DNA from 3 places in the Micromonospora sp. NPDC050980 genome. Region 3 is predicted to be linked to each of the others. Evidence: riboswitches for the same ligand, from Rfam matches in the RefSeq annotation. Region 3 holds a riboswitch; each other region holds the start of a gene.
The links. A riboswitch is a leader RNA that binds a small molecule or an ion and turns the genes downstream of it on or off. The one in region 3 is predicted to bind cyclic di-AMP.
Positions count from the first base shown of each region.

Region 1: it holds a riboswitch for cyclic di-AMP, as region 3 does, so the genes downstream of both, AB0H28_RS20895 (hypothetical protein) here and AB0H28_RS12225 (hypothetical protein) in region 3, are expected to answer to the same signal.
Region 2: it holds a riboswitch for cyclic di-AMP, as region 3 does, so the genes downstream of both, AB0H28_RS29615 (C39 family peptidase) here and AB0H28_RS12225 (hypothetical protein) in region 3, are expected to answer to the same signal.

Region 1 is NZ_JBFAGS010000014.1:56,656-60,997, forward strand. It holds gene AB0H28_RS20875 (hypothetical protein) at 1-223, opposite strand, end outside; gene AB0H28_RS20880 (S8 family serine peptidase) at 233-748, opposite strand; gene AB0H28_RS20885 (helix-turn-helix domain-containing protein) at 767-1,108, opposite strand; gene AB0H28_RS20890 (carbonic anhydrase) at 1,276-1,929, shown strand; gene AB0H28_RS20895 (hypothetical protein) at 1,993-3,018, opposite strand; cyclic di-AMP (ydaO/yuaA leader) riboswitch at 3,023-3,153, opposite strand; gene AB0H28_RS20900 (YibE/F family protein) at 3,308-4,342, opposite strand, start outside.
Region 2 is NZ_JBFAGS010000046.1:72-4,413, reverse strand. It holds gene AB0H28_RS29630 (acyltransferase) at 14-1,183, shown strand; gene AB0H28_RS29625 (hypothetical protein) at 1,325-1,699, shown strand; gene AB0H28_RS29620 (hypothetical protein) at 1,896-2,654, shown strand; cyclic di-AMP (ydaO/yuaA leader) riboswitch at 2,962-3,102, shown strand; gene AB0H28_RS29615 (C39 family peptidase) at 3,312-4,169, shown strand.
Region 3 is NZ_JBFAGS010000006.1:98,103-102,444, reverse strand. It holds gene AB0H28_RS12235 (STAS domain-containing protein) at 1-254, shown strand, start outside; gene AB0H28_RS12230 (SRPBCC family protein) at 295-807, shown strand; gene AB0H28_RS12225 (hypothetical protein) at 1,225-2,313, opposite strand; cyclic di-AMP (ydaO/yuaA leader) riboswitch at 2,318-2,448, opposite strand; gene AB0H28_RS12220 (cation diffusion facilitator family transporter) at 2,595-3,509, opposite strand; gene AB0H28_RS12215 (AAA family ATPase) at 3,586-4,342, opposite strand, start outside.

The DNA of each region.
Region 1 (4,342 bases), on a different contig from region 3:
CCCCGGCGCCGGCCGTCGCGAACGCGGGGCCGACGTCGACGGTCGCGACCGCCGCTGCGGGGCGCGTCGCCGTCGAAGCGGCGTCGGCGGTGGTGGCGGCGTCGGCGGAAGTGGCGGCCAAGCCCTGCAGGCCCGCGACCAACGCCAGGGTGGTCACGGCCGTGCGGGCGATCCGGCGCAGCATCGCCGTCCAGGCGGACGGGGCGAACGCTACGGGCAGCACCACATCAACCTATCGGTCGACACCCAATCGTGCAGCTCGACGATCTTGCCGGTTACGTGAGCCGCCCCACGGATCGCTGTGGACGGACGCCCTCGGTCGCGCGCCGTCCGGCCGAACCGGGTCAGTTGCCGCGGCCTCGCGCCGGCCGGGCCGCCAGCCGCGCCGCCGTCCGCGTACCAGGATCGGCCGTAGCGTCAGCAGGACGCCGGCCAGCAGCGCGCCGACGGCGGCGACCCAGATCGCGACCGTGCGCTGCCGGGCCAGCGGGTCGGGGCGCGGCGCGGGAGCCGGCATCGCGCCCAGTGGCGGATCCGTCCGCGTGCCCAGCAACCCGGTGACCGCCCGGTAGGGGTTGACCATCCCGTACCCGACCTGCGCGTTGTGCCCGTCGGGCGGGTTGTCGGCGGTGCGGGTCAGCCGGTAGGCCACCTCCTGCGGGCTGATGGCCGGGTGCGCCGCCCGCACCAGCGCCGCGACGCCCGAGACGTACGCGGTGGCGAAGCTCGTCCCGCCCTGTTCGTCGATGCCGGGGCGGGCGCTCGGTCACGGCTCGGGCGTGGCGTCCCGGACCGGCTCGACGGCGAAGAGGTCGAGCAGCGCACCGACCTGCTGGTCGGCCTCCGCCGGGTGCCGGAACCGACCGCTGGGGTTGATCGTGTATTCGTTGCGGCGGCCCACCCGGGTGCGGTGGAGGTAGCCGCCGGCCTCCAGGTCGGCGACGATGGCCTGGGCCGCCCGCTCGGTGACGCCCACCTCGTCGGCCACGTCCCGCAGGCGCGCGGTGGGGTTGCGCGCGATGGCCAGCAGCACGTGGCCGTGGTTGGTGAGGAAGGTCCAGTTGCGGCGGCTTCCGTCCTCCCCTGATGTGGTCGCCATGGTGGTCATCGTATGGCTTTCCCGGTCCGCGCTCCGAGTCGACGCGAGCGGGGACGATGACGTATGAAATGCGTATCACGAAATCTTGACGAGCCTTCGGCCGCGTGTGACGGTGGGTCGCGAGGCCGACACGGCGGCCGGCCTGGTCGTTCCCCGCGAGGACGAGGTGAGCAGCGATGACCCCGAGCACCCCCGATGAGGCTCTTGCCGAGCTGCGGTCCGGTAACAACCGGTTCGTCACCGGCGTGCCGCAGCACCCGAACCAGGACGCCGGGCGGCGGACGGCGGTCGCCGACGGGCAGCACCCGTTCGCGGTGATCGTCGGCTGCTCCGACTCCCGGCTCGCCGCCGAGATCATCTTCGACCGGGGCCTCGGTGACCTTTTCGTGGTGCGCACCGCCGGGCACACCGCCGGCCCCGAGGTGCTCGGCAGCGTGGAGTACGCGGTCACCGTGCTCGGCACGCCGCTCGTGGTGGTGCTCGGCCACGACTCGTGCGGCGCGGTCCAGGCGGCGCGCGAGGCGGTCCGCACCGGGTCCGCCCCGGCCGGACACCTGGGCTCGGTCGTGGACGCCGTCTCACCGAGCCTGCTCCGCGCCGCCCGGCAGGGCGTCGAGGACCTCGACGGCATCATCGACGTCCACATCGCGCAGACGGTGGAGACCCTGACGGCCCGCTCGACGGTGCTCGCCGAGCGGGTGGCCGGCGGGACGTGCGCGGTGGTCGGCATGTCGTACCGGCTCAGCGGCGGCGAGGTGCGAACGGTGGCCAAGTCGCCGGCCCCGCTGCCCGCGCCGGCCGCGCCGGCGGACCCGGCGCTCGCCGGCTGAGTCGCGCCCGGACACGGAGAAGGGGCCGCCCGAGGGCGGCCCCTTACGGTCGTGCCCACCGGATCAGAGCAGCGACATGTGCACGTGGTCGGTGTGGTTGGACGGCCCGCTGTAGGAACTCCAACCGGTCGCCGGGAACCAGATCTGCCGGTTCCAGATCACGTAGTAGATGCCCAGCCGGTCCGCGTTGCGGATGAGGAAGGCGGCCACCTCGTTGCCGTACCTGCGGGTGTCGTTGTTGTGCCACGGCGCGAAGCCGCTGTTCTGCAGGGACCAGTCGCAGGCCCGGCCCTTGGGGTGCTCCCACGGCCCGCCCGGTCGGTAACAGCCCACGAAGCGGTCGAAGCCGGTGCGCTTGACCTCCTTGTACGCGTGCAGCGTGCGCGGCGTGACACAGCCGGAGGTGGTCGGGTCGTTCTCGCTGCACGACTCAGACTTCCAACCACCGTCGGCGGTGCGGCCCGGGCCGATCCTGGCGACCGCCGAGGTGGCCGAGACCAGACCACCGGTGAAGCCCAGCCCGCCGACCAGCTTCAGCTCCTTCTGCGCCGCCGCCCTCTCGCGGGCCATCGCGTTGGTCTGCTTCTCCTGCTCGCGCACCTCGGCGTCGGCCGCGATCTTGGCCTGCTCGGCGCGGTTCCGGGCGGCGTTGATGGCGGCGAGCCGCTGCGCGTTGAAGAGGTTGAGCTCGTCCAGGGCGCTGACGCGCTTGACGAAGGAGTCGGGCGACCTGCTCTCCAACAGCATCGCCATCGCGCCCATCCGACCGGTCCGGTAGGACTGCGCGGCGATCTGGTTGACCTGCGGGCTGAGCGCCGCCAGTTCGGCCTCCGCCGCCGCCTTCTCGGCGGCCAGCCGCTTCTGGCGCTCCTCCGACTTCGCGAGCTTCGCCTTGGCCTGGAGGTAGTTCCGGTTGGCGGAGTCGATCGCCTCGGTGATGAGCGGTGGTTCGTCGTCCTCCGCGTGCCCCGAGGGCTTGGGGGCGGCGTTGTGCGGGGCGGCCGTCGCCGGGGTCGGCCCGACCAGCACGGCGAACGCGGCGAGCACGGACACCACGGGTGTCGACCAGCGGCGCAGGGGTGCCGTCACAGTGTTCCCTTCCGTCGACCGCCGACCGGGTTAGCTGACGGGTTCGGGACGGAAGCGGCCCCTACCGCTCGCGCGGATTCACCCCATGTACCTGGTTCCCCGGCTCGCCCGAAGGCGATTGGGCGGCGGCACCGCAGGCGCCGGTGCGCGCCTTCGGCGGTGACCGGGGGCGAGGTTACCCGAGATCCCGACCGGGGATCTACGTCCGGAAGCCGACCAATCGCGAGAATTCACCGTTGCCCAGCGTGAGCAGCATCGCGTTTTGCGTCGGCCGTCACGCTGCGGAGTGTCACCATGCGGCCTGCGTACTTCTGGAGTCGTCGGGCCGCGACCCGCCGAGCGCCTCCAGCGCCTCGTCCCGCCTCCGGGGCGGCGGGGGTGCCGGCGGCGGGGCGGTGTCCGGTGCGTGCCGGCCGGCGGTGGTGACGACCGCGGCCAGCGCGGTGGTCAGCGGCACGGCGGCGATCAGGCCGAGCGTGGCCACCGCGCTGCGGACGATCTCCTGGGCGAGGAACTCGCTGGTGAGCAGCTCGCCCACCGGGCGGGAGTCGGCGACCAGCAGGAGCAGCAGCGGCAGCGAGGCGCCGGCGTACGCCAGCACGATGGTGTTCACGGTGGACGCGATGTGCGCGCGGCCGACCCGGGTGGCCGCGCGGTAGAGCTGCCGCCGGGACAGCCCCGGGTTGGCGCGCGCCAGCTCGGTGACGGTCGCCGACTGGGTGACCGTCACGTCGTCCAGCACGCCCAGCGAGCCGATGATGATGCCGGCCAGCAGCAGCCCGTGCAGGTCCACGTCGCCCTGGAACATGGACAGTGTGGTGGCGTCCTCGCTGCCGAAGCCGGTCAGGTGGGTGGCGGCGGTGGCCAGCGTGCCGAGCACACCGGTGACCACCAGGCTGCCGAGCGTGCCGAGCACCGCCACCGAGGTCTGGGCGGTGATCCCGTGGGTCAGGTAGAGCACCACGAACATGATCAGCGCGGCGCCGACGATCGCCACCGGCAGCGGCGATCGCCCGGCGGAGATCCCGGGCAGTACGAAGCCGAGCAGGATGGCGAAGCTGGCCACCAGCCCGCCGAGCGCGGCCAGCCCGCGCCAGCGGCCGAACGCCACGATCGCGGCGGCGAAGAGCGCCACCAACCAGATCAGCGGCGTGCCGCGCTGGTGCTCGGCGATGTTGTAGGTCTTCACCGTGCGGTCGGCCGGGTCGGTCAGCTCGACCAGGATCACCTCGTCGCCGACCTCGATCCGCGGCGCGCCGGGCCCCGCCGGGATCGGCGTCTCGACCAGCCGGCCCGCGTCCGGGCCCTGCTCGGCGGCGACGGT
Region 2 (4,342 bases), on a different contig from region 3:
TAGGGTGCCCGGGATGACCAGTGCCCCGACCACCACCCGCGCGCCGCGGCTGCCGTCGCTGACCGGGCTGCGGTGGATCGCCGCCCTGCTGGTCTTCGGTTTCCACGCCGGCACCATGCGGATCATCGCCGAGCCGCAGTGGAAGGCGGTGGTGGACAAGGCGTTCAGCCTCGGCCTCTCCGGGGTCGAGTTCTTCTTCGTCCTCAGCGGGTTCGTGCTGGTCTGGTCGTACCGGGACGGCGAGCGCGCGCGGACGTTCCTGCGCCGCCGGTTCGCCAAGATCTACCCGAATCACCTGGTGACGTTCGTGGCGGCGCTGGCCGTGGCGGCCTGGTTCGCCGACCCGATCCTGCCGTGGGCCGCGATCGGCAACCTGTTCCTGGTCCAGGCGTGGATCCCGCTCAACGGCTACTTCTACAGCGTCAACAACGTGAGCTGGTCGCTCTCCTGCGAGCTGGCCTTCTATCTGTGCCTGCCGCTGGTGGTGCCGTGGCTGCGCCGGGCCGGCACCGGCTGGCTGCGGGTGGCGCTGGTCGCCGCGCCGCTGCTGATCCTGGCGCTCTGGCCCGGTCAGCACCTGGTGCCCGAGGACCAGCGGTGGTGGTTCACCCAGATCTTCCCGGTCACCCGGTCCTTCGAGTTCTGGATGGGCGCCGCCGCGGCCGAGCTGATGCGCCGCCAGCGCTGGCGTGGCCCCAACCTCCCCGCGGCCAGCCTGCTCTTCGTCGCCACCTGGGTGATCGCCGCACTGTGGATCCGGGCCGAACTGTGGGCGGCGCTGCTCGCCGTGGCGTACCTGCTGGTCATCGCCGCCGCGGCGGACGCCGACGTGCGGGGCCGGCGGACCCCCTGGCGATCCCGTCCGATGGTCTGGCTCGGCGAGGTCTCGTTCGCGTTCTATCTGGTCCACGTGCTGGTCATGGTGACCGTCCTGCGGCTCACCGGCGACTGGGGCACCGGGTTGCCGGGCTGGCGGGGTCCGGTCGCGGTGCTCGGTTTCCTGCTGCTCACCCTGGCGCTCGCCGCCGCCCTGCACCGCTGGGTGGAGGTGCCGATGATGCGCCGCCTCGGCCCGTCCCGCCGCCGGGCGCCGGCCGCCGCGCCGGGTGTGCCGGCGCCGAGGTCGGCCGCCGACGACACCTCCCGCCCGATCGAGTACGCCGGGCGGCGCCGACCGGACTGAGCGGCCCGACCGGCTCCCTGGTGTTCCCGCCCGGTGGCGTCCTTACCCGCCGGCGTCTCTACCGGTGGCGTTCCTGCCCGGCGGTGTCGCGACACGCCCGGCGACGGTGCGGCACTGTGGAATCGGCGGTAATTTGTACCCGTGCTTCCGATCGCGCTCACCTGTCCCGTGTGGTGGGTGGCGCGCTGGGCGGCACGGATGCTGGCCAGCCTGGCCGTGGTGGTCGCCTTCTCGCTCGGCACCGCCACGCTGCCGGCGGGTGTGGCCGCACCGGCGTCGGGTGGCCCGGCCGCCGGCCTGACGGTCCGCGCCGCCGTCGGCACGCCGACCGTCCCGCGACCGGAGCGCGACGACTCCCCCGCCGCCCGGCAACGCGACCTCACCCGGCAGAGCGACCCGGCCGGCGTCGCGGAACCGCCGCTGGCGGGCGCCGCCGTCGCGCCGACCGGTCCGTTCCCGATCCCGGCCGGGCAATCGGCGGCACCGGCCGGCCCGCGGGCCCCGCCCGCCCGCTGACCGGTCACGGGCCCCGCCCGCCCCTGGTCCGCCACGGCCCCACCCGTCCGCTGACCACCACGGGCGCGGCCGGCCCGCATCCACCCGAACCTCACCCCGCACCCGCCCCTCGGTGGTCCGGCGCCGCCCGAGCGCGACCCCGCGCCGACCGGCCGGTGCGGATCCTCCCGCCATCGTCTCCCGTGAGGTGCCGACCATGTCGCAGACCGTTCTCCTCAACTTCCTCACCGCGGTTCCCGAGGCCGCCGCCATCTGGTCGGTCCTGACCGTGCTCGCCCTCGTCCTGCTCGCCGTGCTGGTCGCCCGTCCCGAACGCGACGGTGAGACCGAGGTCGAGCCGGTCGACGCCGAAGCCGTTCACCGCGCCGACCTGACCCGCTACGCCGCCGAGGTGGCGGTGGCCGCCGCCGGCGCGGCGCAGACCGCCCGCCGCCGCCGCGAGCAGTGGCTGACCGCGCGGAGCGAGGCGGACACGGCCTGGACCGCGTACGACGAGGCGGACACGGCGGCCCGACGTCTGGCCGGTGCCGGCGCGTTGCCCGCGCCGCGCACCCCACGCACCCCGACCGAGTACGCGGCCCGGGAACGCTGGCTGCACCACGCCGCCATGGCCGCGCACTGGCGGGGCGACCTGACCGCCCGCCAACTCGCCGACGTGCTGGCCCACCGCAACGGGTGGGATCCGCGTCGCCACCCGGCCGAGCAGGAGATCACGCTGGCCCGCACGGTCCGGGACGGGCGCCGTGCCGGCTGGGAGGTGGCCGCCGAACGGGAGCGTCTGGCCTGGCAGGACGCCGAACGGGCCGCCGAGTCGGCCCGGACGCTCGCCGCCGAGGCGTTTGCGGCTGCGGTGGCGTTGCGGCCCGTTCCGGCGCCCCGGCCCCCGGCGGTGACCCGCGTACCGGCCCCGGCGTCCGCGTCCGGTGCCCGCTGGCGGCCGGCCCGGGTGGGCTGAGCGGGCCACCTCTGCCGAATCGTTACCGAGTGTGGTGAGGCCGCTCACCTGCGCCCTCCGGCCCGCGGTCGCCCGAACGCATGACCGGTCCGGTGCCTGGTGCCCGTTTCCCCGCCGGCCGGATGTCCCTCTTTCCGCCCGCCGGCGCCCGTCGCAGCCCCTTGTCCCATTGAGGGAAGTGAGTGACAGGCTGTTCCAAATCCGTAGTCGGCAGTTGTGTTTACGCAGGTGGTGCCGCTTGGCAGGGCCTGTACCCACCGGTAGTGTCGGCGCGTCCGGTGCGGTTTCCGATCGCCGATGGCGACGCCGCGCCGACCCGCCTAATCGTGCACACACGAACCGGGGACCCACAGCAACACCGGGGTGAATCCGCGAGCCACGGCCGCGGTAGGGCGTACTTCCCGCCCGAATCCGTCAGCTAACCCGGTCGGCGGCCACGGAAGGAGTTCCATCCTCGTGACCACCAGCCCCCGATCGTCCCCCTGCCTCCACGGCCTCCGGGTGCCGACGCTCGCCTGACCGGCGACGCCCACCCGACCCCCTGCCTCGCCCGGCCGTCCGGGCGTGGCTTCCCGCGGCCCTGCCGTCCACCAGCGCGCGTGAGTGCCTCCGCGCGCCGGGCCGGCGCGTGCCGCTCACCCCCCGTGGAGGAACACCGTGCAGCCTTACCTGAAGCGTCAACTGCGGCGCCTCGTGACCGAACGTCCGTACCAGATCATCGCCGGTTCGGCAGCCGCCCTCGTGCTGGCCGGCGGCACCGGCGCCGCCCTCACCACCGCCGACGAGGCCCCGGTCCGGCAGGAGAACACCGCCTCGGTGGCCGACCTCGGTGGCCGTCTCGGCGACACTGCCGGCCGCAGCGAGGCCCGGATCACCGTCCCGTCGCCGAGCGCGTCGCCGAGCGCGTCGCCGAGCGCATCGCCGAGCGCGTCGCCCAGCGCCAGCGCCGCACCGACGGCGAAGACCGCCGACCCGGACACCACCACCCGCAAGGCCAAGCCGAAGCCGCCGTCGACCAAAGTGCTCGACTACGACTACCAGGCGCAGACCACCTACTACTACTGCGGGCCGGCCGCGGTGCGCAACGCGCTCAGCGCCAACGGCATCGAGCGCAGCCAGGACACCCTGGCCGTCGCGCTCGGCACCACCGAGATGGGCACCAACTCCGCCGAGGACACCACCCGGGTGCTCAACCAGCAGGTCAAGGGCGACCCGTACCGGACGCGAATGATTCCCGGCGCGGCCACCCGCGGGCAGATCGACCAGCTCCAGGCCGACGTCGTCCGGGCGGTCAACGACGGGCGGGCGGTCGTCTCGAACGTCGCCGGTGATGCCACCGACACCAACGGCGGCTGGCACTCGTTCCCGGGCGGCCACTACATCGCCGTGGTCGGCTACCAGAACGACGGCCGGACCGTGCGGATCGCCGACTCGGCCGACCCGTCGCTGCCGTCGTACTGGGTGACCACGATCGACCTGGCGAACTGGATGGCCACGCGCGGCTACTCCGCCTGACCTCCCTTCCCGGTACGCGCGTCGAAGGCCGGCACCCTTTCCGGGTGCCGGCCTTCGGCGTGTCTGCTTACTTGTTCCAGTGCTGGTGGACGAGGTCTGCCGCCTGCTGCTCCCACTGGGCGTAGGCGTCGGGGTAGGCGGAGACCTGGACGGTCTGCGCGGCGTCGGTCAGG
Region 3 (4,342 bases):
CCGAGGTGCTCGCCAAGGGGCGCCCCGCCCGGATCGAGCTCAACATGCGGCTCGTGACGTTCATCGACTCCGTCGGCATCAGCGCCATGGTGGCCGGCTTCCAGACCTGCGAGGTCAGCGGCGTCAAGCTCGTGGTCACCGAGCCGAGCCGGTTCGTGCACCGTCAACTCTGGGTGACCGGTCTGCTCGGTCTCTTCGGCGCGCCCGAGCCCTGGTTCGCCGACGACGCCCCCGAGGTGCTCCCGGGCGCCTGAGCGCCGCCCGACCCCCACCGACCGGGGGACCTTCGACCCGTTGCCAGCCCGGCGCTGGTACGGGACGATCGTCCGGACCCACGACGGCGAGGGGGACCGGTTGCAGAGCAGCGACAGCTTCAGCTACACCGTGCAGGCCCGGTGCAGCCGAGCGGACGCGGCGGCCCTGCTCGGTGACCTCAGCCGGCAGGGCGAGCTGCATCCGTTGATCGTGCGGGTCCGGCAGGTGCCGGCCCGGCCGGGCGCGCTGGCCAGCTATGCGATCACCGACCGCCTGGAGTTGGGTCCGCTGCACTTCCCGGTGACCTATCAGGCGGACGTGCTGGTCGCCAACGAGGACGAGGTGGTCACCGTCGCCCGGCAGCAGCCGGCGACGACGGTGCGCAACCACACCCGGCTGCGCGACGAGCCCGACGGTGTGGTGCGGATCGACGTGGAGATCACCCTCACCGCGCCGGCGCCGCTGTTCGGCTACGCGTTCCGCCAGGCCCGGGCCGCCCACCTGGGTCTCGCCGCCCGTCTCGGCGCGACCCTGGAGGGCCGGCCGGTCTGACCCCGGCGGTCCCCGGGCCGGCCCGACGCCCCGGCCGCATCCGCCCCCACGGCTTGTATACCGACAGCACGGTGGCGACCAGCAGCAGCGTGGTGGAGACGGCCGGCGCCACCACCAGGTCGACCCGCAGGTGCGCGTCGGCGGCCCCGGCGGGCGCGCCGAGGTGCCGGAGCCGGGGGGCCACCAGCGCCGCCGCCGGGTAGACCACCTCGGGGTCGGCCCCGCGCAGCCCGGCCACGCCGAGCGCGAGCAGCGTCAGATCGCTGCCGAGCCAGCCAACGAGGTGGCCAGGTGCGCGGTGAGCAGCGCCTTCCGGCCGGCGGGGGAGAGTCGTCTCATGCCCCGATCGTCACCCGCCGCGCCGCCCGCGTCGTGGCCCGGGCGGCGACACCCGGCGTACGCCGTGGGGCGTGGTGCTCAGTACACCGACAGGTGCACGTGGTTGGTGTGGTCGCTGGACGGGTCGCCGTTGCCGCCGCTGTACGACTTCCAGCCGCTGCTGGGCAGCCAGATCCGCCGGAACCAGATCACGTAGAGCACGGCGAGCGGGTCGGCGTTGCGGATGAAGTACGCGGCCAGGTTGTTGCCGTACGTCTTGTCGCCGCCGCTGGCGACGCCGCCGAAGCCGTTCTTCTGCGCCGCGAAGTCGCAGGCCCGCCCCTTCGGGTGCTCGCCCGAGCCGCTGGGCCGGTGACAGGAGACGTACCGGGTGAAGCCGGCCGCCTTGGCCTGTTGCAGCGCGTGCAACGTGCGCGGCGTGATGCAGCCGCTGGCCGGCGTCGGGTCGTTGACGCTGCACGACTCCGCCGGCCAGGAGCCGTCGGAGTTGCGCCGGGCCGGCTTCGCGTTCGCCGTGGACGTGCCCCGGACGCTGTCGCCGTCGTCGCTGTCGCGGCTGGTGGAGCTGCGGTTGTTCGCCACCTCCAGCGCGCGTTCGGCCTGCTCCTTGCGCTTGCCCATGACCGTGACCTGCTTGCGCTGTTCCCGGATCTCGCCGTCGAGGGCGGTGCGGGTGCGGATCGCCTCGTCCCGGGTGGCGATCAGGTCGCGTAGCGCCCGGTCCTCGTGCGCGGCGACCGTCTCCAGGGCCGCGGCCCGGTCCATGAAGCCTTCCGGGCTGCGGCTGCCGAGCAGCGCCGCGGCGGTGCCCATCCGGCCGGTGCGGTAGGCCACCTGGGCGATCTCGCCGACCTTGGCGTCGCGTTCGGTCAGCTCCCCGTCGATCGTCCGGAGCCGGTCGTTGAGCTGCTTCTGCCGGGTCACCGAGCGGTTCAGTGCGGCCTTGGCGTCCAGCCAGCCCTTGCTGGCCGCGTCGAGTTGGGCGCGCAGGGTCGGGGTGCCGCCCTCGTCGTCGCCGGGCGCGGCGGCCAGCAGGCCGGTCGGTGGGGCCGACCGGGCCGCGACGGCGGGGGAGACCGGCGCGGTGCCGACGCCGAGGGCCAGGGTCGCCACGAGCAGGGCCGCCAACCGGGCGGCCGTCCGTCGTACAGGTGCCGCTGTGGGCATTCAGGTTTCCTTCCGTCAACCGCCGACCGGGTTAGCTGACGGGTTCGGGACGGAAGATCCCTACCGCTGACGCGGATGCACCCCACGTACGTGGTTCCCCGGCTCGCCCTGCGGGCGATTAGGCGCCGGCCGCGCCCACGGGCGCCGGAGTGGCGCTCGCGGTGTGGCCGCGACCGAGCCTACCGGCGCTGCCCGGGGCCGGCTCCACCGACCGGAACCAGCTACCCAGACAAAACCGGCGTAAGCTAACAATAACCACAAGGATTTAAGGCTGTCCTCAATTACCACTCGGTCGGGCCGCAGGTCCCGGCCGACGCTCCGGGTTCGACCTGCAACGTGGCGTGGTCGATCGAGAAGTCCTCGTGCAGCGCGGCCCGGGCGGCGCCCAGCACGGCGGCCACCTCGGCGTCCGCGTCGAGGGCCAGGTGGGCCGAGGCGACGTCCATGCCCGAGGTGAGCGTCCAGACGTGCAGGTCGTGCACCTCCGCCACGCCGGGCACCGCGGCCAGCCGGTCGTGCACCGCGGTCACCTGGAGGTGCTCCGGGGCGGCCTGCACCAGGATGCGCACCGCGGCGCGGCCGAGCCGCCAGGTGCGCGGCAGGATGAACAGGCCGATCGCCACCGCGACCACCGGGTCGGCCCACCACCAGTCGGTGAGGGCGATGACCAGCGCGGCGCCGATCACGCCGAGCGAGCCGAGCAGGTCGCCCAGCACCTCCAGATAGGCCCCGCGCAGGTTGATGCTCTCCTGCGCGCCGGAGCGCAGCAGCGCGAACGCGGCGATGTTGGCCAGCAGGCCGAGCACGGCGACCACGAGCATCGGCCCGGCGAGCACCTCCGGCGGCTCGCCGAAGCGGCGTGCCGCCTCGATCAGGACGTAGATCGCGACGGCGCCGAGCAGCACCGCGTTGGCCAGCGCCGCGAGCACCTCCAGCCGGTAGAGCCCGAAGGTGCGCTGCGGGTCGGTGCGGGCACGCCGGGTGGCGCTGATCGCCGCGAGCGCCATGCCGATGCCGAGGACGTCGGTGAACATGTGCCCGGCGTCGGAGAGCAAGGCGAGCGAGCCGGTCGTGACGGCGGTCACCGCCTCGACCAGCATCAGCGCGGTGAGCAGCGCGAAGGCGGCCCAGAGCCGCCCCGCGTGCCGCTGCGCCGCGTTGGCGACCGCACCGCTGTGGTCATGACCTGCGCCCACGCGCACACCCTCCGTCCCGTGCCTCGGCCGGAACCAATCTATGCTCACATCGCTATGTGTGCAACTGAGGGTGGGATCATCCCACCGGGTCGAGCGTGGTCAGGCGCTGGGTGGCCCGGGAGAGCGCCACATAGAGCGTGCGGACCCCGGAGCCGGGGTCGGCCCGGATCTCGCCCGGCGCGACCAGCACCACCCCGTCGTACTCCATGCCCTTTGCCTGCAGGCTGGTCACCACCTGGAGGCGGCCGGCGCCGAGCGCGCCCAGCCAGCCGGCCACCTCGTCCCGGCGCGGCACCGGCGTGATCACCCCGACCGTGCCCTCCACCTCGGCCAGCAGCGCCCGGACCGCCTCCACCGTGGCCGCCGGCAACTCGGCCGCCGGCACGACGCGCTGCACCGGCGGTACGCCCGTCGAGCGCACCGCGTCCGGCAGCGCCAGGTCCGGGTACAGCCGACGGATCTCCGCCGCCGCCACGGCGAAGATCTCCGCCGAGTTGCGGTAGTTGGTGGTCAGCTCGTAGCGGCGCCGGCGGCGCCGCCCCAACGCCTCGTCCCGGGCCCGGTCCAGCTCCTGCGGGTCACCGGTCCAGGCGGTCTGCGCCGGATCGCCGACCACCGTCCAGGACGCCAGCCGCCCGCGCCGCCCGACCATCCGCCACTGCATCGGCGAGACGTCCTGCGACTCGTCCACCACCACGTGCGCGTAGTCGCGGTAGTCCGCCGGGCGCTCCCGGGTCGCCGCCCGCGCGGCGCGCTGCCGGTCGGCGTACGTGCTCAGCTCGCGCACGCCGCCGGCGAGCTGGTACGGGTCGCGCTTCGGCTTCGCCCGCCGC